DNA from 4 places in the Ruegeria sp. G2 genome. Region 3 is predicted to be linked to each of the others. Evidence: riboswitches for the same ligand, from Rfam matches in the RefSeq annotation. Region 3 holds a riboswitch; each other region holds the start of a gene.
What was found. Region 3 has a riboswitch for cobalamin ahead of ACR0DU_RS18035 (DUF4198 domain-containing protein). Riboswitches for the same ligand answer to the same signal wherever they lie in the genome.
Positions count from the first base shown of each region.

Region 1: linked by a shared signal. The riboswitch ahead of ACR0DU_RS12820 (hypothetical protein) and the one ahead of ACR0DU_RS18035 (DUF4198 domain-containing protein) in region 3 are both predicted to bind cobalamin.
Region 2: linked by a shared signal. The riboswitch ahead of ACR0DU_RS00310 (DUF1636 family protein) and the one ahead of ACR0DU_RS18035 (DUF4198 domain-containing protein) in region 3 are both predicted to bind cobalamin.
Region 4: linked by a shared signal. The riboswitch ahead of ACR0DU_RS09095 (hypothetical protein) and the one ahead of ACR0DU_RS18035 (DUF4198 domain-containing protein) in region 3 are both predicted to bind cobalamin.

Region 1 is NZ_JBQFON010000006.1:135,650-143,759, forward strand. It holds gene ACR0DU_RS12785 (hypothetical protein) at 1-20, opposite strand, end outside; gene ACR0DU_RS12790 (ArsR/SmtB family transcription factor) at 170-508, shown strand; gene ACR0DU_RS12795 (SRPBCC family protein) at 501-983, shown strand; gene recR (recombination mediator RecR) at 1,006-1,599, opposite strand; gene ACR0DU_RS12805 (YbaB/EbfC family nucleoid-associated protein) at 1,664-2,008, opposite strand; gene ACR0DU_RS12810 (DNA polymerase III subunit gamma/tau) at 2,211-3,971, opposite strand; gene ACR0DU_RS12815 (protein-tyrosine phosphatase family protein) at 4,142-4,645, shown strand; gene ACR0DU_RS12820 (hypothetical protein) at 4,649-5,056, opposite strand; cobalamin riboswitch at 5,144-5,364, opposite strand; gene ACR0DU_RS12825 (alpha/beta hydrolase family protein) at 5,486-6,343, shown strand; gene rsgA (ribosome small subunit-dependent GTPase A) at 6,378-7,406, opposite strand; RNA gene ffs (signal recognition particle sRNA small type) at 7,565-7,663, opposite strand; gene ACR0DU_RS12840 (bifunctional 2',3'-cyclic-nucleotide 2'-phosphodiesterase/3'-nucleotidase) at 7,703-8,110, opposite strand, start outside.
Region 2 is NZ_JBQFON010000001.1:62,401-70,510, forward strand. It holds gene cobN (cobaltochelatase subunit CobN) at 1-3,021, opposite strand, end outside; gene cobW (cobalamin biosynthesis protein CobW) at 3,027-4,082, opposite strand; gene ACR0DU_RS00310 (DUF1636 family protein) at 4,079-4,459, opposite strand; cobalamin riboswitch at 4,545-4,747, opposite strand; gene ACR0DU_RS00315 (NAD(P)-dependent oxidoreductase) at 4,893-5,840, shown strand; gene ACR0DU_RS00320 (glycosyltransferase family 2 protein) at 6,131-7,138, shown strand; gene ACR0DU_RS00325 (class I SAM-dependent methyltransferase) at 7,131-7,742, shown strand; gene ACR0DU_RS00330 (glycosyltransferase family 2 protein) at 7,837-8,110, shown strand, end outside.
Region 3 is NZ_JBQFON010000011.1:18,655-26,764, forward strand. It holds gene ACR0DU_RS18010 (glycosyltransferase family 2 protein) at 81-1,328, shown strand; gene ACR0DU_RS18015 (energy-coupling factor ABC transporter ATP-binding protein) at 1,406-2,056, opposite strand; gene cbiQ (cobalt ECF transporter T component CbiQ) at 2,053-2,835, opposite strand; gene ACR0DU_RS18025 (cobalt ABC transporter permease) at 2,835-3,416, opposite strand; gene cbiM (cobalt transporter CbiM) at 3,413-4,024, opposite strand; gene ACR0DU_RS18035 (DUF4198 domain-containing protein) at 4,031-4,816, opposite strand; cobalamin riboswitch at 4,947-5,149, opposite strand; gene ACR0DU_RS18040 (aldehyde dehydrogenase family protein) at 5,262-6,647, opposite strand; gene ACR0DU_RS18045 (acetolactate synthase large subunit) at 6,644-8,110, opposite strand, start outside.
Region 4 is NZ_JBQFON010000004.1:24,696-32,805, reverse strand. It holds gene ACR0DU_RS09120 (hypothetical protein) at 1-795, shown strand, start outside; gene ACR0DU_RS09115 (FecCD family ABC transporter permease) at 947-1,960, opposite strand; gene ACR0DU_RS09110 (ABC transporter substrate-binding protein) at 1,962-2,909, opposite strand; gene ACR0DU_RS09105 (ABC transporter ATP-binding protein) at 2,926-3,711, opposite strand; gene ACR0DU_RS09100 (DUF1636 domain-containing protein) at 3,708-4,064, opposite strand; gene ACR0DU_RS09095 (hypothetical protein) at 4,061-4,270, opposite strand; cobalamin riboswitch at 4,303-4,510, opposite strand; gene ACR0DU_RS09090 (catalase family protein) at 4,878-5,909, shown strand; gene ACR0DU_RS09085 (peroxidase family protein) at 5,928-7,580, shown strand; gene ACR0DU_RS09080 (ATP-binding protein) at 7,577-8,110, opposite strand, start outside.

The DNA.
Region 1 (8,110 bases), on a different contig from region 3:
AAGGCAAAAAGTCGGGACATCAGATCATTCCAAATCGTAAGTGATACTGACCCTTAGTAACCGCAAACCATTCTCTTCCAAAGAGAATTCGAGAGATTCAAACTGCAGGGTGGTTCATCCTTTTATTTTACCAGTTGATTAATTAACTATGTGGTTTATTAATGGGATTATGACTGACGACAAAAAATTGGATTTTGCATTTGCCGCTCTTGCGCACCCTGCGCGCCGCGCCATGCTGGCGCGATTGGCACAAGGAGAAGCAACAGTAAAAGAACTGGCCGAGCCGTTCGATGTAAGCATGCCGGCAATCTCTAAACATCTTCGTGTTTTGGAAGAGGCCGGGCTGATTGAGCGTTCAAGAAACGCTCAATTCCGACCCTGCAGACTAAACCCGGAGCCTTTGGAATCGATTGCAAACTGGACTGACCAATATCGTCATATTTGGGAGGTTCGGTTTGAAGCGATGGAAAAACTACTTAGCGAAATAAAGGATTTGAATGATGAGTGACTCAGAAAACTGGGTGCGAATTGTGCAGGAATTCCAGGCTCCGGCGAACCGGGTCTGGCGTATGTGGACCGATCCGGCGCTTTTTCAGAAATGGTATGGGCCCAAAGGGTTCTCAGTTCCAACTGCAGAGATCGATTTGCGTGTCGGAGGTATACGAAAGGTCTGTATGGAAATGAAAACGCCGGATACCACCATGAGGATGTGGTTTACTGGCGTATATAAAGAAATCTCAGAACCGTCCCGGTTGGTCTATACCGAGAGCATGTGTGACGAGGATGGAAATATTATTTCGCCAAAAGATATGGGGATGCCCGAGGGAAGCCCAGACATAACCGAGGTGATTATTGATCTTCTCGAACAGGATGGTAGGACACGCATGACCATGGTCCATCGGGGTGTGCCTGCCGGAAGTGCAGGCGAAGGCGGATGGAAGCAAGCATTCGAGAAGCTGGATGCTGTTCTCAAGGAAAGGTGATGCTTCGCCTTGGTCTGACGGTCTAAAGTTCCTTCCTTGCCCTAAGCGCTGCTGTGATCGTCCCATCGTCCAAGTAATCCAACTCGCCTCCAATCGGGACGCCCTGCGCTAGGGACGTCAGGCGGACCTGTCCATCGAGTTGGTCGGCGATGTAATGTGCGGTCGTTTGGCCATCAACGGTGGCGTTTAGGGCGAGGATGATCTCGGTGATACCCTCAGCCAGAACCCGATCCTTTAGCCGTGGGATACGCAATTCATCCGGGCCAACGCCATCTAGTGCTGACAATGTGCCGCCCAAAACATGGTAGCGACCCTTGAAAACCCCGGCGCGCTCCATCGCCCAGAGGTCGGCGACGTCTTCTACGACGCACAGTTCCCCGGTTGCACGGTCTTCGCTATTGCAGATGTCGCAGATATCGGTTGTGCCCACATTGCCGCAGTTTAGGCATTCACGGGCAGTGACAGCCACCTGCTGCATGGCATCTGAAAGCGGCGTTAGAAGCAGGGCGCGTTTGCGGATGAGGTGCAGGACGGCGCGTCGGGCCGAGCGAGGGCCGAGGCCGGGCAGCTTGGCCATAAGGTCGATCAGATTGTCGATGTCGCTGTTCGAACTCACCGCGAAGCTCCTGCAAAGAGGCCGGGTAAGTAAGCCCCGGCCATTGATCCGTCAGGAGGGTGTATCAGAACGGCAGCTTGATGTCTGCGGGCAGACCCATGCTTTCGGTCAGCTTGGCCATTTCAGCCTGCGAGCGCTCCTGCGCCTTGGTCTGGGCGTCCTTGATCGCAGCGAGGATGAGATCCTCGACCACTTCCTTGTCATCGCCGTTGAAGATCGACGGGTCAATATCCAGACCTTTCAACTCACCCTTGGCGGTTGCGGTGGCTTTAACCAGGCCGGCGCCCGATTCACCGACAACCATCAGGTTGTTCAGCTCTTCCTGCATCTCGGTCATCTTGGTCTGCAAGTCCTGTGCAGATTTCATCATTTTGGCCATGTCACCCAGGCCGCCGAGTCCTTTAAGCATCGGTAATCTCCTGTCACTCGATTTGAGGCCTAGATACGAAGCGTAACCGCGCGACACAAGAGGTCAGGACACTCCCGCCCGTCGTCAAGACCTTTGACAAGACCTTTCCTCCCGTTTGGCCCGGGCAGGATCGTCGGCGTCAGCCGAGGAGCCGCGGCGGGAACGGGAGCACTTGGCTGGATTGAGGAGATCGCTTACAGGATCAGTCTTCCTCGAACGGATCCCATTCGTCATCTACTTCGGGCAGGGCTTCAGTTTCGACCTGAGCAGCGCGTTGCTCGGCTGTTTCGATGCTTTTGATCCGCGCTTTCGGGAAATGACTCAGAACCGCTTGCACCAGTGGATGCTTTTCCGCTTCGGCTTTGAGAGCCAGATCAGCAGCATCCCGAACTTCCGCAATTGTCGGAGCGTCGCCTTCTGAGACAATCGATACTGCCCAACGGTTACCCGTCCAGCGTTGCAGCGATGCACCCAACCGTTGAGACAGATCGGTCGGGGCATTGTCGGCCGGGGTAAATTCGATCCGTCCCGGTTGGTACGACACGAGGCGTACCCCGTTTTCGACCTCGACCAACAGTTTCACATCCCGGTTGGTACGGATTAATTCAACCACATGTTCAAAAGTGGGATACCGCGCTAGTGCTGCCTGTACGTCCTGAGCCAGAGCTGCACTCGATCCGCCTGCATTCCCACCGATGGCCGAAGAGGTATAGGCCGGTCGGGCAGAGGCCTGTGGCGCAGCGCTCGCCTGGCCTGGCACTCCGATACCCGAACCCGGCCCGGGATTGGGGGGGGGAGGTGCATCCTTTAAGCGCTTGATCAGTTCTTCCGGACTTGGCAAGTCGGCCACATGGGTCAGGCGGATCACAGCCATTTCTGCGGCCATCATGGCGTTGGGTGCAGCCGAGACCTCTTCCAGAGCTTTCAGCAGCATTTGCCACATGCGGGTCAGAACACGCATTGGCAGCGCTTCGGCCATGTGTTGGCCTCGGGCGCGCTCGTCAGGCGAAACGGTTGGATCTTCGGCGGCATCAGGGGTGATTTTGACCACCGAAACCCAATGGGTGATTTCAGCCAGATCGCGGAGCACTGCCAGAGGATCAGCACCTTCTGCATATTGTCCGCTAAGTTCGGTCAAAGCACTGGCCGCATCACCGCGCAGGATCATGTCCATCAGGTCCAGCACTCGACCCCGATCCGCCAGCCCAAGCATAGCGCGCACCTGATCTGCGCTGGTTTCACCTGCACCGTGCGAAATCGCCTGATCCAACAGCGAGGTTGAGTCACGGGCAGATCCTTCGGCGGCTCGGGTGATTAGCGCCAATGCGTCATCGGCGATCTGCGCTTTCTCGGATTCAGCGATCTTGCGCAACAGGCCGATCATATCTTCGGGTTCGATCCGCCTCAGATCGAAACGTTGGCACCGCGACAAAACCGTGACCGGGACCTTGCGGATCTCGGTCGTGGCGAAGATGAATTTCACATGCTCGGGTGGTTCCTCAAGCGTCTTGAGCAGCGCGTTGAAAGCGCTGGTCGAGAGCATGTGGACCTCGTCGATAATGTAAATCTTGTAGCGTGCGCTGGCGGCACGGTAGCGGACACTGTCGATGATTTCACGGATGTCGTTCACACCAGTCCGGCTGGCGGCGTCCATCTCCATCACATCAACGTGGCGGCCTTCCATGATGGCGACGCAATGCTCGCACTGACCGCAGGGTTCGGTGGTGGGTTTACCTTCGCCATCAGGCCCGATGCAATTCATCCCCTTCGCGATGATCCGGGCTGTGGTTGTTTTACCGGTGCCACGGATGCCGGTCATGATAAAGGCCTGGGCGATCCGGTCCGCCTCGAACGCGTTTTTCAGTGTGCGTACCATCGCGTCCTGACCGACCAGATCGGCAAAGGTTTCAGGACGGTATTTGCGGGCAAGAACCTGGTAGGCGGGGCTTGGCGTATCGGTCATGTCTGCTCTGTCGGATTCGAGTTACGCCGCAGCGTAGAGGCCCCCGCTGCCCGCGTCCACAGCAAGCCGCGAGGATTTTCATTTTGGATTGCCGTCCGACGCGGTTAATATCGTACAGTCTAAGACCAGCCAGAAAGATTTTCTGATCAGCGTTTCGGGGGGAGCGTAGAATGGCTCAGATTGTTATCCATGCACTTCAAGTGGGCGGGGGCTCGCTTGCGTTAACCTCAATGCCAGGGCGAGGAGGAGACTATTCCGGTGATCTTGATGCGGTTACCGGATGGAAGCCCGGCCTTATTCTGTCAATGACCACCGAGGTCGAGATGATCCTTGATGGCGCCAGGGATTTTGGGGCCGATGTTCGCAGCCGCGCTTGTCGCTGGGTTCATCTGCCAGTCGAGGATTACGGTATACCCTGCAACGACATTGATATGCGCTGGGCGGATGCCAGCGAGTCTGCTCGCCACGCATTGTCGGGTGGAGGCCGAGTACTAATCCACTGCAAAGGCGGATGTGGCCGCTCTGGTATGGCTGTATTGCGCTTGATGGTCGAGTGTGGAGAGCACCCGGACGAGGCATTGAAAAGGTTGCGAGCCTTACGCCCATGTGCAGTTGAAACCGACGCGCAGCTGCGCTGGGCGACTGCGCCTGCCAGTGTCCTGGTAGCCGAATAGCGATCAGGCCGACGGACGGTATTCAGCCTGCGCCCGAGTGTTTCCGCTCAGGGCTAACACTTCCAGCATTGCGCACGGCGGTCGGGACAAGGTGCCTGCAGGGATGGGGCGCGAGTCCGTGCCAAACATCAGGTCTGCATAGCTGTCCAGATGGTCGATCGCGACGTCTGAATCGGCATCACAGAACACTCGGGTTTCTTCCGGACCGGAGCGAAATCGGGCGGTGCATCCACTGGCGCAATGAGTCAGATCGCAGCTTCCTTCGATTCCGAATCCTGCGGTGGTCGTGGGGCCAGCTTTTCCAACCGAAGTGGCCAGTGCCCGTGCCATTCGTGCCAAAGCGGGGCAGTTTTTCCCGGTCCGTTGGCAAATTGTTGCCGAGAATTTATGCGTGTTGGTCTTCCAGATCATTCATGCGCCCTCCGCGCAGGGCAGGGGCATCAATCAGGAGGGACAGCATGCATGCGGTCTTGCCCTGCCCGGACACCCCGCCCGAGTTTCAGTTTCGTTTTGATGGCAGGTCTCCTGACTTGCGGGTCATTGCTTTGCCGACCTTCCCGGCCTTCAAGGCCAGTGGCATTTCGACATCGCTCTCCGCTTACAGTTGCGGGGGCAGTCTCGGACTGGGTTCGTTCCGGGTTTATCCGGGCAGAACCGCACCGTGTTCCCTTTTCATCCCGGCCCGGTTGGGCGCGAGAACCATCACGTCATCGCTAGCGGTACAATCGTTCGGGTGTCAAGAAGATTGATCATGGCATGTGACGCACGGTCCAGCCACGTCAACCTTGACTCGGCGCGCCTTGGGTGAACTGATCGGTTCAGTTGATTTCAGAGGGCACCATGTTGGACATACAGCAAGCGGTTGTCACCGAGGACATTCAGTTTCAGTCCGGCCCGGCAATACTGTCGGCACGGCTCTATCACCCAGTCGCAAAACCGGACAAAGTTGTTGTGATCAACGGCGCAACCGGTGTGCCCAGAGATTACTACCAACATTTCGCAAGTTGGCTTGCAGAAGCGCACGGCATGGCCTGCCTGACTTATGACTACAGGGATTTTGGTCACTCTCTGACAGGCTCACAAAAGCAATCGCGTGTCACCATGGCGGATTGGGCGCTGATCGACATTCCGGCTGCGCGGACCGAAATGCGGCGGAGGTTTCCACAGGCCAAGCTTTGGAGTATCGGGCATTCTTTGGGCGGGATGTTTGGTCCGGTCCAACCCGATTTCGATCAGATCGACAGGATGATATGTGTCTGTTCCGGCCTGGTAACGCTGAGGGATCATCCTTGGCCTTACCGCGCTTTGGCGACGTTGTTCTGGTACGGTCATGCGCCCCTGGCGGTACATGCGCTCGGGTATTTGCCTGGAAAGGCTTTGGGTTTTGGAACAAATCTGCCTTCCCAAGTTTACTGGCAATGGCGCAAATGGTGCACAGCGCCTCAAAGCTATGTACCCGAAATCGGAAACACCTTGCCGGCAAACCGCTGGGCCGACATGGGCAAGCAAGTTGACATATTCGCCTTTGAGGATGATCAGGTTGTGCCCCCCGAGGCGGTTTGGCGGCTTGCCGATCTCTATGGTTCTGGCGCGCGGCGCCATTCGCTTTCGGCAAATGAATTCGGGTTATCTGAAGTCGGCCATATCGGCGCGTTTGCCCGGCGAAACGCTGCCGTCTGGCCCCGGTTGATCGCCTGAACTGCTGGGCACCGGTAACCGGTGCCCAGAATGGTCAAAGTCCCTTGCGGGATTTTTTCTCGTGCATCACGCTGCGCACCATTTTTCCAAACGCTTTATCGCGTGCGCGTGCCTGTGCCACCGAAGCCGAATTGTGCTGATCTTCGCGACGCAGCTTGCGCCATCGGTCCAGCCGTGCGGGATCAAGTGCACCGGATTCGATTGAAGCCTGTATCGCACAGCCGGGCTCGGTGTCGTGCTGACAATCAGAGAATCGACAGTTCAGGCTCAGGTCCGAGATGTCCGAGAACACCTCGTCCACACCCTCTTGCGCGTCCAGCAGGCGCAACGCACGCATACCGGGTGTATCGATCAACCAACCTCCGTTGCTCATTCGATTTAACGCACGTGCTGTTGTTGTGTGCCTGCCACGCGCATCATCTTCGCGAATGCCTGCGGTGGCTTGATCCTGTCCAGTCATCCCGTTGGCGAGTGTCGTCTTGCCAACGCCAGACGATCCGACCAGGGCGCTGGTCTGTCCCTTCGGGCACCACGACAGGACCTGTTCGATATCGGACTGATCCAAGGCATTTACGGCCAAAACTGTCAGAAACGGGGCCAGTGACTGGGCCTGTTCGACATAAGCAATTGCGTTGTCGCAGGTGTCCGACTTGGTCAGAACGATCACCGGATAGCTGCCTGCCTGATGGGCCAGCGCAAGATAGCGCTCTTGTCGGGGCAGGTTGAAGTCGGCATTGCAGGAACTGACGATGAACAGCACATCCACATTGGCCGCGATCAACTGTGCTGCGGCGTCTGTGCCCGCGGCCCGGCGCTGCAGCAGGCTGCGCCGTTCCAGAACACTGCGAATGCGTTTGTTTTCATCGGTCAGCACCCAATCTCCGACCGCAAAAGCACCAGTCGATTGGTCTGGGGAGAGTAGGGGAGTCTCGCCTTCTGGACTCAACCCGATCAACCGATCCCGGTGAACGGCTGCGATGCGAAAGGGGAGAAGAGACGGCTCAGCCGCATGCTGAGCTGCAAAGTGAGAGGACCATCCGAGGTCCGATAAGGAAAGTGACATGTGTCTGCCTGTGATCAGAAACAACAATCCTGTCGAATGGCGAACGCGCATTCGCAGGTGAGGTATTCAGGCAGTCAGCTGGATAAAAGAATCAGAACCGGTCTGCCCGAAGGGTCATTGCTACAATCATAAACGCCCTCCTACGGCTAATGGGTTCAAAGTGAGAGGTTGGACATCGACCCAAGCGGGGCTCGTTGTGGCTGCTTCCTTCCGGACCTGACCAGGTTGGCGAGGCGCTCGCCCGCGCCAACCTCTCGAACATCGATATAGGCCTCCGGCTGTAAAATGGCAACCCGTCAGAAGGTCAGATGAATACGCATAAACCCATCGGTATCACGGGGCAGTATCTGGGGATCATAATCCGCCAATTCTTCCAGGTATTTGTCCGCGCCGGGACCGGTGGTCAGAATTGCTCCGCGGCTTTGGGTCGGCACAAAAGAAAACGGCTGAGGAGCTTGTTCCAATGGGTCTACGGGCGATCTTCCCGCGATGTAATCGCACAGGATTTCGTGAATGCGCAGCGACGGCAGGTTGATCTGATCTGCTTGAAAGTCGATAGGAAAATGACCGCCCCCGCTGGCGCGATAATTGTTGAGTGCAACAACAAACTTTTGATTGGCGGCGACAGGCAGCCCTTGAAATGTAAGATCGCGAACGCGGCTATGGCCGGGATCTGTGATCCGTCCCGTTGCATCGAAACGAGC
Region 2 (8,110 bases), on a different contig from region 3:
ACCAGCGATCCAACCTGGATTGGCGGCGCGCGCATGGACCACGCGACTAATCTCTTCGGTCAAGGTACGGGCGCGTGGATTTTCCGGGTTGGTATTGTCCAGGTGATAGAGCTGAGCGTTACCACCGCTGATTTTCTTGGCGGCAGCAAAGCCTGCTTCATGCGTGGCATAATCATTCGCCAATAGCAGGTCGGTCTCGGTCAGGTCCTGGAGGTGTACAAAGCTGTCGGCATTGGCGACGCGCTGAGTAATGCCGTCCTTATCCCGTGCGATGTGCTCGCCTTCCAACGCGAAGGAACTAGCGTCCAGCCAAGCCTCACCCGCCTGCACGCGCGCCTCATCCGTATAGGTTTCGGACAGATGAGTCATGTTCAAACCATAGTTGCCGGGGGCTGGCCCATAGACCCGCGCGGCTGGCTCCTGACCGGCGTAAGGGTTCCAGTCGGCTGCTTCATCTCGTTTTGTCAGTGCGCGGACGGCCTGACCGTACAGCGCGGAAAGCGTCGGGAACACGTCCCGGAACAGGCCTGAGACGCGCAATGTCACGTCCAGTCGCGGGCGGCTGAGATCGGTGATTGGCAAAACTTCGATGCCCGAGACCCGGTCGGACCCTTTATCCCAAACCGGCTTCACCCCCAGCAGGTGTAGCGCCATGGCGAATTCCTCGCCCGCTGTGCGCATCGTGGCCGAACCCCATAGATCGACGATCAAGCCCTTGGGGTAGTCGCCTTCTTCCTGCAGATGCCGCCGAACCAGCTCTTCAGCGAGCTTGACGCCTTGTGTATAGGCCGCGCGCGTAGGAACCGAGCGCGGGTCGGTCGTGTAAAGATTCCGCCCGGTCGGCAATACATCCGTTCGCCCGCGATAAGGGGAACCGGACGGCCCGGCCTCAATCCGTTTGCCCGCCAAAGCGTCAATCAGGGCGTAGCGTTCAGCGTGGGCCGACGGGGCAGGGTCGAAATCACCCGTCATATCTGGAACCCGTCCAAAGATGTGCAGGCCGTCGCCGAACTGACTTTCCTTGATATCGCAGACAAATCGATCAATGCGCGTGATCGCCTCGGCGATGCAGGTGGCCTGATCGAGGCCAAGGTCGCTTTCCAGCCCAATGGCCTGTGCCTCGTCGCGGATATCTTCCTGTAACCGGTCACGGCGCTTGGGGTCCAGACCGTCCGCGTTCGAGAACTCATCCAGCAGTGCTTCCAGCCGAACCATGCGATCCGGCGTACCACTTTCTTTCATCGGGGGCGGGATATGGCCCAGCGTAACTGCGCCGATCCGGCGCTTTGCCTGCGCAGCTTCGCCGGGGTCATTGACGATGAACGGGTAGATCACCGGCAGATCGCCGATCAACACCTCGGGCCAGCATTCATTGCATAAAGCGACCGATTTACCTGGCAGCCATTCCAGCGTGCCATGGGCGCCAATATGGATCAGAGCATCCGCGCCTATTCCTTTGCGCAGCCAAAGGTAAAAGGCGACGTAGCTGTGACGAGGCGTGCGCGAAAGGTCATGATAGTCATCCTCGCGCAGCTCTGGCGTGCCGCGTTCTGGCTGCAGCGCAACCACAGCGTTGCCACGCCGGAGGGCCGTGAAATGGAATGCTCCATCTGCGAACGCTGGATCGTCCTCGGGGTCTCCCCAGACCGTCTGCAGATCGGCGCGCAATTGATCGGGTAGCTCTGCATACGCAATCAGGTAGTCCTGCAATGACCACGAAATCCGGGCGCCCAGCAGGATTTCGGCAATCGGCTCGGCCGGTGCGGTTGCATATCCTTCATTCTGAAGATCGGTCAGCATCGCTTCGGCAGAAGCGAGCGCATCAAGGCCAACTGCGTGGGCCATCTGCCAGTCCTTACCCGGGTAAGTCGACAGAACCAGCGCCGGTATTTGATCCGAAGTGGGCTTTCCGTGCAGGGCCAGCCAGCCAGAGATCCGATCGATGACAGCTTCGATCCGGTCAGGTTCAGGCTGGTGGGCAAAACGCGAATATTCCAGATAAGGATCGCGCTTGTCCGGTTCTTTGAACGACACGATGCCCGCGTTAATCCGCCCGTCGACCTCGGGCAGCACCACATGCATAGCGAGGTCGGCAGGCGAAAGCCCGCGTTCCGCCTCGGCCCAGGCTTTGCGGCGCGAGGTCGCGAGGGCGACCTGAAAGACGGGCACATTGGCAGCATCCAAAGGTGAAGTGCCTGATGCGCCCTTGCCCGAAAAGGAGGTGGCATTGATGATCGCCGAAGGTTTCAGCGCCACGATCGTCTCACGCAACCAGTCTGCGGCGGTTGGCGCTTTGAGCGATGGGGCGAACAGGCCAATGGCCTCGAATCCACGCGATCGCACACTGCGGATCAAAGCCGCGATTGGGGCAGTGTCGGCAGAGGTCAGGTAGGCCCGATAAAACGTGACGATAATGCGTTTTGCATCGCCCGAAAAAGCTGTGTCTGCCGGTATAACGCCACGATCCGGGCACCAGGCGCCGTAATCCGGTATGGACTTTGTCCCCATCACCGGACCGGCATATAGTCCCGCCGCCAGTGCCATCTGCGCGAGTGCGGCCTGCGCGGCAACCTCTCCGCCGGTGTCACACAGATGCGCCAAGCGCCGCAGGGTTGAGACGGGCAGGGTGGAGTACTCATCCAGCCGCGTATCTTCGCGCCCGTCCGCAGGCAGGACAGCCAGTGCGATCCCCTTGGCCTGTGCCAGTGCCAGAACCTGCTGCAAGCCGTAAGACCAATATGGCACGCCGCCAATCAGGCGGATCAGGATGCCTTTGGCCCCCTCAAGCGTCTGTTCGACATATGTATCGACAGAAAGGGGGTGTTTTAGAGCTGTCAGGTTGGCCAGCCGCAGGGTTGGCATGCGCCCGTCTGGCCCGCCACCGCGATGCCAGCCCGCCGCGAAAGCGCCAAGGTCGCTGTCGGAAAAAGACAGCACCACCAAGTCCGCCGGGCTCTGGCCCAGATCGGTTGGGGTCTCGGTTTCCTCTAACCCGTGGCTTTCGCGGAAGACGACGTGCATGAGTCTTACTCGGCGGCCTCGGTCACACCCACAAGGATATCACGGATTTCGGCCTCTTTGATATCATCATGCTCGGCGATAACCACAAGGCGCGAGCGGCGCTCTTCATCAGGTTCCCACGGGCGGTCATACTGATGACGTACCCGCGAGCCGACGGCCTGTACCAGCAGGCGCATGGGCTTGCCCTGAATCGCGGCATAGCCTTTGACGCGCAGGATGTTCAGTTCCTTTGCCAGGCGTTCGATCTTGGCGACCAGATCCAGCGGATCAGTCTGTTCCGGCAGTTCGACGATGATGCTTTCAAAATCGTCATGCTCGTGATCGTGATGACCATCATGATGGCTGGGACGCGCTTCCATGTCGTCCTCGGCGGCAGCTTCAAGGCCCAAGACAACACGCACGTCCACGACACCATCTGCGACTTCGACGACGGGTAGGGGGCGAGGGGCTTCGGCCGCGATGACCTCTTTGGCTTTGGCGACACCTTCGGGACCGGCCAGATCGGGCTTGGTCAGCAGGATGATGTCGGCGCAGGAGATCTGATCTTCAAACACTTCCGATAGTGGCGTCTCGTGGTCGATCGACTCATCGGCGAGGCGCTGGGCGTCTACCGCTTCGACATTGGGTGCAAACCGACCAGCGGCAACAGCTTCGGCATCGGCCAAAGCGATCACGCCGTCGACGGTGATTTTCGAGCGAATGTCTGGCCAGTCGAACGCTTTAAGCAGCGGCTTAGGCAGAGCCAGGCCCGAGGTTTCGATCAGAATGTGATCGGGGCGCGGCTCCAAGGCCATAAGCGCTTCGATCGTGGGAATGAAATCGTCGGCCACCGTGCAGCAGATGCAGCCATTGGCCAGTTCCATGATGTTTTCTGCTGGGCAATCCGGGATTGCGCAGGATTTCAGGATATCGCCATCGACACCCACATCGCCGAACTCATTGACTACAACAGCCAAGCGCTTGCCTTGCGGGTTCTGCATCAAATGCTTGACCAGCGTCGTTTTGCCCGAGCCCAGAAAGCCGGTGATCACGGTGACGGGCAGTTTTTCGAGATTGCTCATTTCAGCGCTCCAATCGGGGGAATACGGGCCGCGCAATTCTTGCGGAAGTGTTCGGGGCGTTCACGCCATTTGACCAGCCCGTCCTCGGTCTGAAGGTACTTGGTGGCACCTTCAATGATGGTTTCGACGTGATCGGTTTCGCTCAGATGTTTATAGACGAATGTCCATCGATCAGGTCCACCACGCAGCACGATAGAACAGCCTTCATCGCAGTTTGAAAGGCATTCTACTGCTTTCAAGGTGATGCCTTCGGGCAGGTCAGCCTGTTCTAGCGCTTTGTGCAGCAATGTGCCGGGGCGTTGGGCGTCGTCTTCGACGGGTAGGCCGCGACGACAGGTGGTGCAGACCAGCAGTTCGACCGGTGTGGTGTCGGCCATGTCTCTCATCCCCCCAAATCCTCTTCGTGGGGGACGGGGTTTCATGTGGGCTGATTAAAGCCCCACACCGGAACACCCCGTCCGGTTTCATCTTCGGGCGTTGGCAGGTCTCCCGGCTTGCGGATGTCAGAGCGGTGCTCTGTCGGATGTCCCGCCTTCCCGGCATTCGCCAGTGGCTTGGGCACCCTCTCCGGTCACGGTCGCGGGGGCGGCTGCGTTTGACGGAAATTCCGCTGACGCATTCCCTTTTCATCTGCTGCTGCAGACACCAACACTTGGCTCTTGGGACAGCATCACCCCCCTTGTCAAGCGAGTCTCGCTCAACTGTGCGTACAGGGGCAAAAAAGCGACCTCTGAGGGTCGCTGGACGGCATGACTTAGGTCAACAGGCGTGTTCGCATGTGCATCGAAAGACGAACAGGGAGAGCGTCATATGAAAGTAGGCTTCATCGGGCTGGGAAACGTGGGCGGAAAATTGTCGGGCTCGCTGCTGCGCAATGGGATTGACCTGACCGTTCATGACCTCAACCCTGATCTTGTGTCTGGTTTTGTCGCGCAGGGTGCGAAGGCAGCTGAAAGCCCCGCCCAATTGATGCGTGATTGTGACGCCGTGATTACCTGTCTGCCATCTCCTGCCGCCTCGGACGCGGTAATGCAGGAGATGCTGTCCGAAGTGACATCCGGTAAGATCTGGATGGAAATGTCCACCACCGACGAAGCGGAAGTAAAACGATTGGGTGCTTCGGTGATCGAACGTGGGGGGGCTGCAGTCGATTGCCCGGTATCGGGCGGATGTCATCGGGCAGCTACGGGCAATATTTCGATCTTCGCAGGCTGCGATCGGGAAACATTTGAGTGCATTCTGCCGTTCCTGACGACGATGGGGCGCCGCGTTTTGCACACAGGCGATCTGGGATCGGCCTCAGTGTTGAAGGTGCTGACAAACTATTTGGCAACCGCAAATCTGATCACTTGCGCCGAGGCTTTGGTGACCGCAAAGGCCGCAGGGATGGATCTTGGCACGACCTATGAGGCGATCAAAATTTCGTCGGGCACATCATTTGTGCACGAAACGGAAAGCCAAGTGATTCTGAATGGGTCCCGCGATATTTCATTCACCATGGATCTGGTCAAAAAGGACATCGGTCTGTTTCAGGAGGTCGCCGACCGCGCCGGGGTGCCGCTGGAGATAAACCCGGTGATGATGAAAATCTTCGACGACGGAATCGCACGCTACGGTGACCGGGAACTTTCCCCCAACATTATCAAACGCCTTGAGGACGCCACGGGGCTGGATATCCGTGCTCCGGGGTTCCCCGCGGAAATGCAGGATGATGAGCCGGAAGAGCCGGGTTACGAAGTGGTTCCTCAGAATCGGTAAAACATAATGTGCTGACGTTCAGGAAGAGTTTCGTTTGTTGATGCCACGGTTATCTGCGGTTCGGAGGTGGTTATTCGGATTGTCGCAGGAAAGTTCTGATCAAGTCAGCGGTTAACTCAATATTAGTTGGCGCTGAATGCATATTGAGTTCCATCATTTTCATCAGCCCCCCTGGGGGCCGGGGTGCGGTAGCCGGTTCTTCCTGGAACTTGCTGCGTTGGACAATTTCCGGAGGCTATTCTAAACAGATCAACAATAGTCCGATAATGGCACAGGCAAGAGTTTAACTTATGGGAAACGAGACCTTTCTCATCGTGACGACGATGAAGAACGAAGGGCCATTTATGATCGATTGGGTGGCTTACAACCGCGCAATCGGGTTCAATGATATTCTGATCTATACCAACGACTGTTCTGATGGCACAGATGTTATCGGTGATCGGATGCAAGCCTTAGGCTGGGCGCATCATGAGCGCAACAAGGTCGGACCACGCGCTGCGCCCCAGAACCGGGCTTTTACCCGATCTCGCAGTCATCCAAGTTATCAGTCCGCAAATTGGATTATGAGCCTGGATGTGGATGAATACGTCAACATCCGTTTGCCTGAAGGCAATGTTCAGTCACTGGTAGAGGCAAGCGGTGAAGCTGATGCAATATCGATCTGTTGGCGTATGTTCGGAAATGCCGGCTTAAATGACTTTGTCGATCGACCTGTCCCTGAGATGTTCTTTCAGGCGGCCACCGAAGACAGCTACCCCCATCACCGGACGAAAGGTTTCAAAACGCTATTCCGAAATAACGGCAAGTTTAGTCGGTTTCGCGCCCACCGTCCTCGGATCAATCCAGAGGACGCTCCAAATCCCGACGCACCGTACGAAGGGGTGTTGTGGAGAGATGCAGGCGGAAACCTCTACCCGGCAGATCAGGTGAAATGGAAGGCGTGGCGCGGATTCAGCCATGAATTCGCGCGTATTCACCACTATGCAGTACGAAGTACCGATAGCTTTCTTGTCAAACGTGAACGGGGCCGTACCAACCATGTTGGCCAAGACCAAGGTCTGAAATACTGGCTTGTTATGAATCACAACGACGTCGAAGATCGCTCGATCTTGGGCCACATGCCCGCCATGCATGACATCAAAGCCGAGATGATGGCTGATCCACAGTTGGCCGAGCTTCACCACAAAGCCTGCGAATGGCATAGTACAAAAGCCGCAGAGTTGAAGGCCAGACCTGATTGGCTCGATTTGGTTGAGGCCCTGCAGAATTCTCATATCGGAGAAGACGCCCATGGCTGAAACCGTATCCGCCGAAGACCGCCGCAAGAAACAAGCCCTGCAGCGCGAGCGGAAAGATGCGCTGAGGCGCGAAATGCTCAGGACAATGCCGCACGGAAAGCTCAGCATCGAAATCGGCGTCTGGCGGGGCGAGTTTTCGCGGATATTACTCGATGAATTGAAGCCTTCTAAGCTGTGCCTCATCGACCCATGGGGCGTGCAGCCCGACGCAGATGGTGGCGCATCTTTGGCCGGAGCGCGTAGCCAAAACGATATGGACCGCATCTATGAAGCGGTGAAAAACACATACGCCTATGAGATAGCGAAGGGTCAAGTTTCGGTAATTCGCGATTATTCAGTTCCTGCACTGCGCCTCTTCGAAGATCAGAGTATCGGTTTCGCCTATCTTGATGGCGACCATTCATATGAAGGGGTCAAAGCGGATCTGGATGCGGTATTGCCGAAGATGATCGAAGGCGGTGTCATCATGTTGGATGACTACCATCGGAGGGGATGGTGGAAAGATGGTGTGATGCGTGCCTTCCACGAGTTTTTGGGCGCAAACTCGGCGGGCTTGCGTCTTAAGGCGATCAAAGGCGCTCAGGTCGCGGTTCAAAAGCTATAGTCAATGAGCCAGTTTCATATCGAATTGGAGATGTTGGCACCCGAGAAGGACCTACAGAAGATGGCGCCACTTTGGTTCAACCGCAGGACTTGCAATGACTGACAGGATCGTTGTCTACACGACGATGAAGAACGAAGGCCCGTTCATGATTGATTGGGTGTCCTACTACCTGTCACTCGGCATCGACCATTTCCTCATTTACACCAACGATTGTGATGACGGCACCGATCTGATTGCAGAACGGCTCGGGGATCTGGGCATTGCAACCCATGTTGATAATCGGGTCAAGCCAAAGCAAAGCCCGCAGAACACGATGCTCAGGCGAGTTCGTTCACATCCGAGGTTTCTTGATGCGGACTGGACCTTTT
Region 3 (8,110 bases):
AAGGCCACGATTTGGACACTATTATGGCTATTATCTTTTATTGTTGATGTTACGATCCGCTATTGGGAGCTATCTGAACTATGGTGCCAGCCGAAAACTCGGTCGCTATCGTTATGCCTTGCCTGAACGAGGCGGCAACGATTTCTTCCTGTGTAGTCAGAGCGCAACAAGCCTTGCAGATACTCGCTGAGCGATACCAGATATCAGGCGAAGTAATCGTTGCAGACAATGGCAGCACGGACGGCAGTCAAGCCCTAGCTGAAAAGGCCGGTGCCCGGGTCGTAAACATTCAAGAACGCGGTTATGGCGCTGCCCTTATTGGTGGTTTTGCCGCAAGCGACGCCACTTATCTGGTGATGGGCGACAGCGATTGTTCCTATGATTTCGTCGAAGCGGTTCCGATGATCGAAAAGTTGATGAATGGTGCCGAATTATGCATGGGCAACCGGTTTCGTGGCGAAATCAAGCCCGGCGCAATGCCCTGGAAGAACCGTTATATCGGCAACCCCGCCTTGTCGGGCATTCTTAGAATTTTGTTTCGCACTGGTATCGGTGACGCCCATTGTGGCATCCGCGCCATCCGGCGAGAGGCATTGGAGCGGCTCAACCTATCTTCAACCGGGATGGAATTTGCTTCCGAGATGCTGCTGAAATCTGTGCTGCGGAAGCTGAATATAGCCGAGGTTCCTGTAACCTTGTCCCCTGACGGACGCGGTAGGGCACCACATTTGAATCCGTGGAGAGATGGGCTTCGGCACCTGATATACATGTTTTTGCTCAGCCCAACCTGGCTGTTTCTGGTGCCTGCACTGGTCCTGTTCCTCGCAGGATTTGCAATCACCGTTCTATTGCAACTTAGCGGAGATCAGGAAATGGCGCTGATCGGTGGCTTCAGGATCGGCGATCACTGGGCCGTCGCGGCGAGTGCGGCCATGGTCCTGGCCTTTCAGACGGTGGTGCTGTGGATGGCGGCACTGATGTGCAGCTATAGAGATGGACTGCGACTGCCAACAGAACGCGCTCGGGTCTTGTTGGGATATTCGCGCTTGCAATATTGGATTCTGGCCGGGCTTGTCCTGACATTTGGCGGCTTGATCTGGGCAGCCACTATCACCTCTGGCTGGATTGCCTCGGACTTTGCGGCATTGAACGAGATGCGCACTTTGATCGCTGCGTTCACGATGATTGTTATTGGGGTGCAAACGTTTTTTTCCGGGTTCTTGCTGTCTATGATTGCGGGCAATCGCTCGCGTCATTCAGCGGTTCTACCCGAACGAGGGAATGTCTCTGCCAATCCCGATCTAATGGCGTTGAACCAACCAACATGATTTTCGGTTGATCTGCCTATTCCATTGGATCTGATGGTTACTGCCAACGCGCGGCATCCGATCGCAGCGTATCAGCCTCACACCGTTACAAGCTGCCCACGTCGGAGTTCGAGGGTCTCGGGCGCCAACGAGAGGCGGAACGCAGGGGCATGACTAACCAATAGAATTGCCTGAGGTAATCCCTGCAAAATTTCCAGAAGCTGTGCTTCATTCTTGGCATCAAGCGCGTTGGTCGGCTCGTCCAATAGTAACGCCTCAGGCTCCATCGCGAGTACGGTGGCAAGGGTCACCAACCGTTTTTCACCACCTGAAAGTTTATGCGTGATACGGTCTCGCAGATGCATCAAATCCAGATCGCTCAGCACTTTGTCAACGATGGCAAGCGCTTCGGTCGTGCTGCGCCCAAGATTGAGCGGGCCAAAAGCGATATCTTCCGCCACGGTCGGGCAAAACAACTGGTCGTCAGGGTCTTGGAACACCAATCCTATACGGCGGCGAACCTCGTGAAAGTCAGCCTCGACACACCTATCCTTACCAAAGATGTTCACGCGCCCAGAAGAGGGCGCTTGAAGGCCAAGGACAATGCGAAATAGTGTGGATTTTCCTGAACCATTGGGACCTGCAATCGACAATCGCTGGCCAGGTTCAAGCTGCAGTGAAGCCCCGTCCAGTACCGGGGCCTGACCCGGGTACGAAAAGCAAATGTCTTCGAGCTCAAGGATCGTCATTGAAAATCCAGAATGAGAAGGCTGACACAAATCGCACACATCATCGTGGCAAACCAATAATCCCGTCGGGTCAGGTTAAATTCTTGCAACAACAGAAGCCGGCCCGAAAACCCTCGGCACTTCATCGCGTCCAGAATGCGCTCGGAACGTTCAATGGCGCGGATCAGCATCATACCGACCAGATAACCAAAGCTGCGATAGGTGTGCCAGTTGGTGCCCGGACGGAAACCTCTGACCTTCATCGCGCCGCACAGACGCAGGTACTCTTCGCGCAGCACCTCGATATAGCGGATCGTGAACATCAACAGATGCACAAGCACCTCCGGGCAGCGAAGTTTGTGCAATGCATGACCTAATGTGACAGGCTCCATCGACCCGACCAGGACCATCAGCGCCAGTATCACGGCGTTTGCCGTCAGCGCGATCTCAATGGCTTTCCAGAACCCCTGCCAGCTTGCCGCAAATCCAAAGAGGGTGAACATGGTGTCTCCGTGCATGGAGAATGGCAAAAGCACCAACATGAAGATGATAAAGCTGTCCATCATCGCCATACGTTTGAGAGTTCTGCGAATGGGCAAACGCGACATCAGCAACAGCCCGATCGAAACTGAAAGCGCGGTCAATAATGACGGGATTGAACTTAGTGCAACGGTGACGACGGCAAAGAGACATGTTATCGCGATGCGCATCCGCGGATCCAAATCCGCGATCACCCCGTAGGGCTCACTCCCACCTGCCTCGGCCAGAGTTTTGGCCTGGGGTTCCAGTGCATGTGCCATCAGGCGGCCATCTTCCGGCGCGCGGCGAAATAGAACCCGATGCCAAAGAGACCAACGATATACCCGATGCCCCCCAAAATACTTTGCATATCGTTATGTTCGCGATAGGCGGCAATTTCTCGGCGCAGGGGGCGGGTTTCGTCACGCACCACTTTAGCGATCGCGGCGCGTTCTTGGTCGGACAGAGACGCAACCATCACGGTTCCAACGCTTGCAAAAGTCGCAGGCTGAGCGCCGATCTCCGCAACCTCAGCGGCAACTCCCATGATCTCGGCCACCTCGTTTGCGGACATGGTCACTTCAGCCACATGGCCCGCGCCAAGATCGGCCTTGAAGGTATGCGCAACAGGTTTTGTGGGGATATACAAAAAGAACCCGTCCCCATCGGTAACGGTGCTACCTAGTTCAGCACCATCGGGGCCGTAGACGAAAACTTCCTGGTCGCTTGCCATATCGCCATTGGAGAGCCCCAGCTCACCCTCGATCGCTTCGCCAGCGGGGAAAACCCCCGCGATGACCTTGTGTGCGAGGGCCGAAATCGGTGTGAGCATCAGCGTGGCAATAACAACCAGTTGTTTCATGTTAAAACCGCCTTTTTGAACAGTTCCGGTTTCACCTTGCGCGCCAACATCACGGCAAACCCCGTAAGCATGGCTTCAATGCCCATAACCGGTATATGGGCGAAAAACACCAGCTTGGCCGCAGGCAGGAACGCGTCACCGGACATCGCCAGCGAAATGGCAACAAACGCGGTTGTGGCTGCGATTGAGAACGCCCCCCCGATACCGCCCCAAATCGCCCCCTGAATGGCCGAGCCTCGGGCGATGAGGCGGCCAAAGATCATCCAGGTCAGTACCGCCGGAAGGGCAATATTCAGCGTATTTATCCCAAGCACAGTCAATCCGCCAAATCCAAAGAATACAGCCTGTAACAGCAGCCCTACAAACAAAGCCGGAAAGGCGGCCCAACCGAGCAAAAGCCCGGCCAGGCCATTCAGGATCAGATGCACAGAAGATGGGCCAATCGGCACATGAATCAGCGAAGCAACGAAGAAACTGGCTGACAGAACACCCGCTGTGGGAATGCGATCCAGATCCAGCGACCTCAGCCCCATTGCAATCCCGCCTGCAGCAGCGATCGCACCGCCGATTACGACAGGGTTCGAAAGAGCACCATCTACAATGTGCATAAGGGTTTACTCCAGATCCCAGGCGCGGATCCAGATCACGGCATCCTGGCTCAGCTCTTTACCTTCATGCTCGGTTTTCGGACCAGAGCCCAAAGCGGCGAAACCCCAGTAACCGGCTTTGGGTACACCAAAACTGAAATAGCCATTCTCGTCCGAAATCGCTACCAGCGCACCACCTGGCAGCGGTGACACCGTCGGTGCAGCGGCGCCCGTGCCTTTGAGGTCAGGGGCGGCGGCGATGTATTCGATCTCAATCTCGACCCCTGCAACTGGTTTGCCATCGCTCAGCACGCGACCCGTGAAAGTTGAGCCAGCAATGATGTTGTAGGGCTTGTTAAGCGGCAGGATTTCTGTTGCCAGACCTTGCGGCTGATCCCAGTCGGTGGGCAGTTCATTTCGGTTCAGATAGGCCTTGGTGATCTGCTGGATATAAATATCCTCAGATTCTTCGTAGTAAGGCGCAGGAACGGTCACCACCACATAGTCGCCCGAACGCTTCACCGGGACCGAGCCTTTGAACGCCTTGGCGCTGTTGTCTGGGCCGTCAAATGTGGTTTCTTCCAATGTGTCCAGCAGATCGGTTTTATTGCCGCTGTGGATCACATAGAATTCTTCCGGTTTTTCAAGCGTCATCACATGACCAGCTTCAAACGGGTGCCAGAATATCAGCTTTACCGGCACATCACCGGGTCGCTCGATCATCGTGTTTTCTGTGTATTCCATTAGGAAATGAGCGCTCGCAAACGCAGGCATCACTGCAGCAGCTGCTGCTGCCAAAAGCAATTTCTTCAAAACTCAGTCCTTCTCAGGTCGCGCCTTCCCCGGCACATATTTGGTTTTGACTTGGGGAAGGCCCGCGTCCGTTCGTCGACCGAGACAAACGGATAAGGCGCACACCCCGTCGCCGACAATGAGCACCCTTTCCGAGGGCGCGTGTTCGGCAGGTCTCCTGACTTGCGGGTCAAAGCGCTATGCTGGCCTTCCCGGGATATCCCAGTGGCATTGTCAGCCGCGCTCGCCGCTTACAGTTGCGGGGGCAGTTGCAGATTTGGCGCGAAGAGCACCGCACTACATTCCCTATTGCTTCCAGGGGAATCCCCCGGAACCGAACATGGCGTGTTCATGCCAGAACATGCAAAGCACGGTCAACAATCGTTTCCGTCACTAAGCGGGCCATTTGCGAAATTAGAGTACCCACATTCGCTCGACCAGCATCGGATCGATCCTGACAGCTTCTTCACAGCCGTATTACAGCCATCTTATCTTGCGTCATGTCATGCATGGTGTAGCCGATACCGCCGGTGTTGTACCCTGATTGACGGCGACCCGCGAATGGCATCCAGTCGACCCGAAAAGCAGTATGATCGTTCACCATGACGGCCGTGGCGTCCAAATACCGCACGGCATGCATTGCTGTATCCAGGGATTTGGTAAAGACCGACGCCTGAAATGCAAAAGGAAGAGCGTTTGCAGCTTCGTATGCAGCACTAAGATCATCATATTCATAAACACAAACGACCGGCCCGAAGATTTCGGAGGTGGACACGCTCGCATCAGCGGGTGGGTTTAGAAGGACAGTCGGAGCATAGGTCGTTCGGCCCAGCCGTTTACCCCCTGTCATTACGCGGGCACCTCCCGCAACCGCTTCGTCTACCCATTGTTCTACTCGATCAACTTCACCCGGACGGATCAGTGGCCCACATTCCACGCTGGCGTCACGGGCATCACCCACCTTCAGCGCTGAGGCGGCTTCTGCCAACTTTCGAGCGACCGTTTCCGCCATCCCTGATGGAGCAAAAACACGCTGAACCGAGACACAAACTTGACCGGAATGATAAAATCCACCCTTGGTCAACAAGGGAATCATGGCATCAATGTCGGCTGTCTCATCGATGATAACTGGCGCCGCTCCGCCGTGCTCCAACGCGCATCGCGTCCCCGGCGCCAGCTTCGAGCGCAGCATCCAACCGACACGTGCCGATCCGATGAAAGAAAAGAATCCGACACGCGCGTCCGTGATCATCCGTTCAGCTACATCATTTTGGCAAATCGTCAGATGGCACCACTCCTTTGGTAGGCCAGCCTCGTACAGGATGTCGACAAATGCTTCGCATGACAGTGGTGTATCAAGTGCCGGTTTGACGAGGACCGGGCATCCAGTGGCCACAGCCGGCGCCACCTGATGTACGATCAAGTTCAACGGATGGTTAAACGCGCTTGCGGCAACCACTACGCCGATAGGTTCACGCTGTGTAAAGGCAATCCGACCCGATCCTGCCGCCGTCAGATCCATCGGTATTTCCCGACCCGCCATCTGACCGATCTCATGGATACACAGCTCGACACCATCAATGGCACGCGTCACTTCGATGCGCGCGTCAATCAAGGGTTTGCCACCTTCGCTGGCGATTAGCATCGCAAGGTCTTCCGCGCGGCCGGACATGATCCGAGCTGTATTCTTCAGAACCTCAATCCGCCTGTAAGCAGGCAACCAAGTGCCTCGATCACGGTGCAGACCGTGTGCCACATTCAACATGACATTGATATCGTTCCAGCTTTTAACCTCGACACTACCGATTTTCTCAAGATCAAACGGGTTCAGAACTTCAACAACATTACTCATATCAGACAGACCTTCGCCGCAAGCTCATCAATGAGAACGCGTTGGTTTTCACTGTAATCGACCGGCAAGTCGATCAGATGCACACCACCTGCTTCAAACGCTTTTTCAAAGGTAGGCACCAGATCTTCTGTCCTTTCGACCCGATGACCCGTAGCACCATAGCTGTTAGCGTATTGCACAAAATCAGGATTCTTAAATTCCAATCCCCAATCATCAAACCCCGCATGCGACTGCTTCCAACGGATCATTCCGTACGAGCTGTCATTCAGAACAGTAACAACAAGATTGAGGCCAAGACGAACGGCGGTTTCAATCTCCTGGCTGTTCATCATGAACCCTCCGTCACCGCAAATGGCCATAACCCTACGCTCAGGATATAGCTTCGCTGCCATCATGGCCGAAGGTAAGCCTGCCCCCATGGTCGCAAGCGCGTTGTCCAGCAGAACCGTGTTGGGTTGATAGGCCTGGTAGTTTCTGGCGTACCAAATTTTGTAGATACCGTTGTCCAAAGCGATGATATCGCAGTCCCCCATGACTTTACGTGTGTCAGCTACAAACCGCTGGGGGATGACCGGAAAACGCGGATCATCAGCGCCTTCTGATGTGTGTAGATCGGTCTCGTTTTTGACCCGCTGGAAGTAACTTCGGTCAAATTCCAAAGGTCCTTGCAGGAACTCACCCAATTTGGAGATGGATTGCGCCAGATCACCAACCACTTCAACTTGAGGGAAATAAACTTGATCAACCTGCGCGGCCTTGTAGTTAACATGGATCACTTTGGTGCCGCCCTCTTCCATAAAGAACGGTGGTTTTTCCACAACATCGTGACCCACATTGATGATCAGATCAGCGCGTTCGATGGCGCAGTGCAGATAATCACCATCCGACAGAGCGGCTGTGCCCAAAAACAGTTCGGACCGCTCATCCACGACACCCTTACCCATCTGAGTATTGAAAAATGGGATCTGGGTATCGTTCACGAACTTGCTCAATGCGCTGCGGGCGTGTTTTCGGTTCGCCCCGGCCCCCAAAAGCAAAAGCGGCATCCTGGCAGCACGGATCATCTCAGCCGCTTCGGTCAGAACTGCATCACCGGCCACGGCATAGTGACGCTGATGCGGTTCAAGAACATGCTCAGAAGTCTCTTCGGCTGCAATGTCTTCCGGAAGTTCCAACAAAACCGCGCCGGGGCGCTCCTCTTGCGCGACACGAAAGGCTTCGCGGATCAATGAGGGTATTGTGTTGCCGTGTACGATCTGTTTGGACATTTTGCAGATCGGATCGAATAGCCCAACAATATCGACAATCTGAAACTGGCCCTGTTTCGACTTCTTGATTGGTTTCTGCCCCGTGATCATGATCAGCGGCATACCACCCAGATGAGCATAGGCCGCTGGTGTAGCAAAGTTCGTTGCCCCCGGCCCCAGCGTCGCCATGCAGACTCCGGCCTTACCCGTCAGACG
Region 4 (8,110 bases), on a different contig from region 3:
TGGTCTCCTGGCTGGCAGGCGTGGGCAATCGTATTTGCGGCAATATTTTTTTATGCAACCGCTTTGCTGCTATTGGCCGAGCTTTGGCATGGGCTGGTCCAGGGAACGCAAGACCAAACATTTTCACGTGCACTGACGTTTTCAACCTACTCCAAAACGCAGATCGCGAAATATCTACCGGGAAACGTGTTTCAATATTTGGGCCGACATATCGTTATGGCTGACCATGGAGCAAGTCAGGGTGGGTTGGCGCTCGCAAATATTCTTGAAATTTGCACTCTTATTCTGGTCGCGGGGCTTTTCGCTCTAATTGGATTTACATTTGGTGCAGCTCCCCATTCACTCGAAATATCTGAGGTCATACCTATTCATTGGCTTGTACCGACAGCGATGGTTATTGCCATTTTGCTGATCATACTGATTACAAGAAAACTTCGAACACTCCCCAACGCGCCGTCGCGACAAAGGCTTATCTACGGATTGTTGCTTGCTTCCTTCTTCTTCTTGGCCATGGGCTTTACTCTGTTGGTATTGGTAGGGTTGGTTTCCGGTGACTATGACCCTGCCATCATAGTCATTGCCGTAACGTCATGGCTGTTAGGCTATGTCACTCCTGGCGCGCCTGGAGGGATCGGAATCCGTGAGTTTGTTCTGCTCATCTTCTTACAGGCCTACATACCTGAGGCAGAAGCGCTGATTGCAATCGGGTTGTTTCGCGTGGTCACATCACTGGGTGATCTGGCATTCTTTATCGGCGGCGCTTTTCTGTGGTGTATCTCGCCAAGAGTAGAATGATCATTTGATTGCCAAACTTGTAGCCCGACTGCACCTTTCAAATAGAGTAAACTATTGAGAAGTTGGCAATATTAGGCTCATTGCGACCATCAAGAAGCGGAGATGCGATTAAATCCGGAAAGCGATAGCTGCGGCTGTTCGTCACTTAAATTCACCGCTGGTTTCTTGCTGTTCTGAACAAAAGCAAAAATACAAAAACAGAACCTATGGAAGTCGTGACAATCCCTACTGGCAACTCCTGTGGCGCCAGCAAAAGCCTGCTGAGAATATCCGAGCCGGTCAATAACGCAGCGCCAACAATCGCGGCAGTCGGTACAAGGTGGCTGTGCAAAGGTCCCGCAATTCCGCGGGCTATGTGTGGCACCATTAGGCCAACAAATCCGATCACACCCGCCACCGAGACAAAAACTGCAGTTGCCAAAGCTGCCGTGAAAAACATGCTGAATCTCAATCCCTGAACAGGGACCCCAAGAGTTGCTGCGGTTAAATCCCCCGTAAGCAGCGCGTCCAACCAACGACTGCGATACAGAGAATACGTTAGGATCAGGATCAGCCCAACACAAACAAGCGGAAACGTCTCCCAGCGGGCCAGGCCCAATCCACCTAACATCCAGAAGATCACCGAGTGGGCAGCGCGGTTGTCACCCGCAAATATCAAGTAGTTGGTGATGGCTGAAAACAGGAATGAAACCGCCAATCCTGCCAGGATTAGTTTCTCTGGTGCACTTGTGCGCAAACCGTGAACCAGCGCCAATACAACGCCCGACGCGACGAGCCCTCCGCAGAAGGCGGCGAGCGGCAGTGTCCAAAAACCCAGCACATCTCCGGTTACGGTGATGACAAACACCGCACCTGCGGCGGCCCCCGAAGACAAGCCAAAAAGAAAAGGGTCGGCAAGATCGTTGCGAGTCGTGGTTTGTAGGACGACGCCAACGATACCAAGTCCGGCGCCTATCACAGCGGCGAACAATGCACGGGGCAACCTGAGATCAAACACGATCCGGTGCATCGGAGACATTTCGCCGTCGTCGATACCCGTGCCACGCATAATAGCAGTAAATGTCTCAGACACCGGGATCGAGGTAGTTCCGTAAATCGTGGAAACCAGCACAAGGGCGGCCAAAATAGCCGCCCCCAGCAGAAGTGTTAAGCCAAATCGGCCCATATCAGTTGAGGCCCGGATGCATCGCTTGAGCCATTTTCGAGATCGCCTCAATATTTGCGGGGCCAGGTGTCAATTCTTCGTACCGCAAGCCGATCCAACGCTCATTCTTGACGGCATCTGTCTGCGACATCACCGGATGCTCTTGCAGGAATTTGAAGGTATCTGCTGCGCCGTTGCCGGTCTGATAATCCAGCAGCACCAGGAACTCGGGGTTAGATGCGGCCACGGCTTCCCAGGAACTACGCCCCCAGCTTGTATCCATGTCATGGGTGACATTCTCACCACCCGCCGCAGCGATCATAGCATCGGGAATGGCAAACTTCCCAGCAGTGAACGGTGCATCCGCCGGACCATCCAACAAGAAAACTCGAGGCTTCGGCAGCTCGGTCGTTTGCGCTTCGATCGCGGCCAAATCGTCTTTCCATTCACTCACGAGCGCCTCGGCCTTGTCCTCGACCTGCATAACCTTGCCAAGACGCAGAACATCGTCAAACAGCAGGTCCATGCTGGACTCGGGGCGATCCTTGTCCAAATGCACACAGCTTTCGGTCAGGATCATGGTTTTGATCCCGAAGGGTTCCAATGTGTCTGGTGTCACATCCCCACCCGGTTTCATTCCATAATACCAGCCCGCGAAAAACAAATCTGGGTCCGCTGCGACTAGGTTCTCAATAGTGGGGTATTTCGGCGCGAGCTCCGGAATGTCACCCCGCAAGGTATCGAATTCCGGGCTGGTCTTGTACCAGCCGGTGATCCCGGTGAGGCCGACGATCTTATCCTGTAGCCCCAAAGCAAAAGCCATATCCGTCATGTTCATGTCATGCACGACCAACCGTTCCGGCAACGTCTCAAACACAAGAGGTTCGCCGCAATTGTCCACGGTGACTTCCTGCGCTGCAGCGCTGCTTGCAATGGCAGTGACCAAAGCCACGGACCAGATGTGTTTCATCAATATTCTCCTGAGTTTATGTAGAAACAGTGGTTCTTCGGATATCAAGAGCCGGTATCACGCGACCCTCATGGTGAAAGCACAGATAATCCACGCCAAAGGTTTCACGGACCCGTTCGGGCGTCAGAACTTCGGCGACCGTGCCAAATCCGGTCAGGCGCGTGGATTTCATCAAAGCAACATGTGTGGCGAATTCAGGGATCATGACCAGATCGTGCACGATCATTACCACTGTGACCCCAAGATCGGCGACCAGCGATAGCATCCGCCCCTTTGCGTCTGGGTCCAGATGATTGGTGGGTTCATCGAGAAACAGCAATGAGGGGTTTTGTGCCAAGGCGCGCGCAATATGAGCCCGCTGACGCTCACCCCCAGAAAGCTGAGCCATCCGCTTGTCCGCCAACATGCCTAAATGGGTGAGGTCTAATATCCGGTTCAGTTCGCGCGCATGATCTTCGGCCGAGCGATCTGCGCGTATGGGGATCTGACCCAATGCCACATAATCACGCAGTGACAGGCGCCCGTCAGGAAATTCCTGCTGGCTGACAACGGCTATCATGCGGGCGCGTTCTTTTGCGGATAGGTGCTTGAGGCTTTGTCCATTCATACGCACATCCCCCAATGCCAGTGCCTCGGCACCACAGAGTAGATTCAAAAGCGTTGTTTTACCTGCCCCGTTCGGACCAGCGATCGCAAGAATAGCGCCCTCGCCCAAGGCGAACGACACGCCTTGCAACAAGATATCTCCGTTAAGCGCGTAATATTCCAGATTTTCGGCAATCAGAAAGCTTTGCTTGGTCATAGCGCTTCCTCAAACTCAATACGCGGCAGGCGTGAGAGAGTTTTTGTGAACAATGCCCTTGGCCGATCAGTGGCATTTGTCCAACCATCGCCAGTGCGCAGATACTGATGGGCAAATTCAACGATCGCGTCCAAATCTTCATCTGTAGAAATGTCACCAAATAGATATTGTGCTTTGCCACGGGCCTGAAAGCCGATGGTGATTGGCCTTTCACAACCCGCCATACAATTCACAGAGCGGATCACAAATTCCCTCGGCAATCTATGCTTCAACGCCTGGGGTACTTTGTCTGCACTTTCGCCACTTCTGCAGCTCACGCAGACAAGAAGGATATGATCAACACTGTTCGTCATCTCGCCACCGTATATTGCGCAATTAAGGTTCTTGCAATGTTATATCGTAACGCTTTGAATATTCTGAACACCGCTTTAGGCACCCCGCGTCGGCGGTTCACGTTGTCGACAATGTATTGATCAGCGATTTTCACATTTCTCACTCCGCTTGTTTCCAAGCGCAGACGGAAGCTGCCAGTCGTGTGCACACGTGTGAAACGTGTCATCAATACCTCCTTCCAGGACGCCCCGCCCCGGGTTGGTTGAACAATTGATGGCAGGTCTCCTGACTTGCGGGTCTGCGCTTGGCCAACCTTCCCGACCCTTGGGGTCAGTGGCTATTTGGCATAGCTCACCGCTTACAGTTGCGGGGGCAGTTACGGAATTGGCGCCGCTTGGCATTCCTCACCGTATTCCCTTTTCATCCCTCTGACGTATCGTTGGGAACCATCTGCTGCCTGAGTGCCCGAGATCAAGAAATGCGTCAATAACTTTCTCCAAGCTTAAGTCTTCGAAGGTAAGCCAACGCAACACTAGCGAATACGGCGCCAACCGTGTCCGTTTTGAAGTCGTAAATCGATGGATCCCACCCTACCAACTATTGACCGGTATACTTCATTCTGACGCGAAAACGGCTGTTTGAGATCGAAGGGAATGAGGCAATAAGGCTGCCATAAGTCACTTCGTTTGAAAGAAAAACCAAAAAGGGTTAATCTGCGGGCATTTAGAAGGGGCTGGCTGTCGGATATATTTGTAGAGGTTAATTATTGCCTGGGCTTGCTCGGGAAAGGGGGTTCGTTGACACATTCTTTGCCAAACACTTCACCTGAAGACGTGGTTGACGATATCATCGATCAGAATTTTGAAGCGATCGCGAAGTGGAAAGGTCGAAGGTTAAGAGCGCAACATGGGCGCAGCCATGGATGTGTCAAAGCCACTTTCACAATCCGGGACGATCTGCCGGAAAGGTTGCGCCATGGCCTTTTCGAAAAGGCAGCAAGTTATTCTGCAGCAGTTCGCTTTTCCAACGGTGCGCATCTGGACGATCGTAAAACCGATGCCCATGGAATGGCGGTCAAACTATTTGATGTGCCGGGCACCAAACTGATCGACGCCGAGGCACTTTCACAACTCAACATCTCGCAAATCAGCGATGAGTTCGACTTTGTTCTTGTCGATCGGGACACTTTTCCCAGCTACCTTTCCGACGATTATGAACGGCTAAGCAGCCTGATCGCCACGCTGCAAGCCCTCCAGCACGCGGCAAATAAGCGTCGCAGCTGGTCATTGAAGCTGATTGCTCGAGGGTTCGTGGCCCTGTTTCGCGCATTTGCCACGCAAAAAGGCAGGCGACATCTTCAGACTGCGAGCGATTTTGCCTCGAACTACATGCAGTCGCCATTCGAGTCGCATTTCTGGTCAACGACGCCCTATCGGCTGGGGGTTGACCTGACAGTACGATACCTCGCCCGCAGCGTTCGACATAAGGTAGCAACCAAACCGGTGGACGAGCATGACGGCATCAGCCTGAAACTCCGTCAGGACGTCGCCAGTGACGGCAATCGATTTGAGTTCTGTATAATCGAACCACCGCGAAACGATAGCGACTTCGATCCGCTCGATAACCGCGTCAGATGGGCCTGCGATCCACAGCCGGACGCACCACTTGACCCGTTTCATCGCACGGTTACACCCATCGCAGATATTACCATCGAAAGAGATGCAGAATTTGATCCGCTCGATGGTGATACCTTTTCATTTTCGCCATGGCGTGTGACCGCCGAGCACAAACCTCTGGGCCCGATCAACGAAATCCGGCTTAAGACTTATCTCAGCCTCGCCCGCGCCCGTTTTCCAAACCGATGATCAATTGGAGCCATTTAGATGCTGAATATTGATGATCTTATCAATCTTGGGTTCAAGATCGCACCACGCACGACAAGCTATATCTCAGCCATGAGGCTTGCGAATGCAGCGCGGGTGCACCGGCCGCGGCCCTATACATTGGGTGCGGACTATACCAGCTGGCCGGGCGTCTATTCCAACCGCTGGATTGGTCGTCACACACCGCCCGAAGATCCTTCACCGATCCTGCCATCGGAAAGTGAAGTGGCCGACTTGTTTCGCCGCAGAACTCAGATAGATGGCAGCCCGCTTACCTTGTTGTGCCCGCAAGGCACGACCGTTCTTTTCATCTCGGTCGCGCAATGGTTCACCGACAGCTTTCTGCGGACCTTCGGGCCAACCGGACCGTTTGATCAGACTGATTCAAACCACGAAGTCGATTTATGCCAGATCTACGGATTGAACGATTTTCAAACTGATATGCTGCGCGAAAGAGACCCTGAATCAGGCGAAATGACCCACCGACTGGCGTTTCGGATGGACGACAATGGCGAGATGTGGCCGCCGAAGCTGTTCCAGAAAGATCAATCCGGTGGAGTTAAGCTGGCCCCGCCATTTGATGGCAGTCTCGCCGAGGGTGATAATGCGGCGCGGCCCCTGCATGATCCGTGCAAGCTGCGCAACTCCTTGAAACGCGCACATCCCGAGCTGACGTGCCAACAAGTCGATCAAAGGCTGCTTGATTTTCACGCAACCGGCCTGGACAACGGCAACGGCACGATCGGCTATAGTGCCATCAACACATTGATGATGCGCGCGCACAATACATTTGCCGATCTTCTCTGGCGCGAGAAACGCGGCACCGACGGTTGGGATAAAGAGCGCGTGTTCCAAACCACGCGATGCACTCTGATCGCGCTGCTGATCAAGCTGGTGATTGAGGACTATATCAGCCACGTGGCAAACATGCCTTTTCATCTGCCGGTCGGCGTCAACCGCTGGCAGCGTTGGCATCATTCAAACCAAATCGCGATTGAATTCAATTTGCTGTACCGTTGGCATTCAATGATCCCCGAGCGTTTCATCATCGACGGCGCTCAGGTCGAGCCGACTGGATTCCGGTTCAACCCTCGCCTCGTCGAACAAACGGGACTTGAGGAAATGATCCGCTCTCTCTCGCGCCAACCCGCAGCCAGGATATCGCTGCGCAATACACCTGATTTTCTGTTCGAAAGGCCTGCAAAAGGTGTGCCCTCACCGGTCGAAGCAACGATTGCCCTTACACGCAAAGCACGACTTCCCTCGCTGAACGCCTATCGTCATCATTTTAAACGTCGAGTACACTCGAGCATCGCGGATCTTGTGGGGGATCAGCCCTTCGCCGACGAGCTAATCGCCGACCTGAGCAGAATGTATTGCAATGTTGACCGGATCGAGTTGTTTCCGGGCTTGTTCGCCGAGCAGCACAAGGGGACCGTCATTATGGGTGACTTGATGACGTCAATGGTGGGGTATGACGCGATCACGCAACTCATGAACAACCCAATGGTCTCAAAGAACCTGTACTCGGCCAAGACCTTTTCGCAAACGGGTCATCGGCTGCTGCTAAAAACCTCTTCATTTGCGCAGGTCGCTGAATTTGTTGGTCTGAATCTTGCCCCGGATGACTGTGCATTGGGCCGAAGGCGCTAGGCCGAAACCCCGGCATCATTCAGCTTGGCAAGACGTGCAGCAATCTCAGGGTCAACTGGTCGCAGACGGGCCAGATCTTCTAATGCTCGTTTCTCATAAAGAGCAGCTCCCTGATCACGGGCCACCTGTATCGCCCTTCGGCACGCGGCCTCGGCCTCATCAGAAGCGTCTTCCTGCTTTGCCAGCAGCGCAGCTCTGATCCGGTTGAGCTCGGCTTCGTAATTCCGCTCTCCGGTTCGATCCGCAAATCTTAAACCAGCATCAACTGCTTCCAGACCTTGTGGGATTTGACCAAGCGCGAGAAAGCCACGCGCAAGTTCAGTATGGACAAGAACACCTGCCGCCTTGGCTCCAGTTGCATGCATTTTTTCCCAGGCCGATTGCAGCAAGGCGACGCCCTTTGCCGGTTCGCCCGAACGTATCGACGAACCCGCGAGATGCGCGGTTGCAACCGCGTTGTAATATGGGCCAACACTGTCTCGCACGATCTTTGCAAAAGTCTTTGCCATATGCGGATAATCCGGATGATC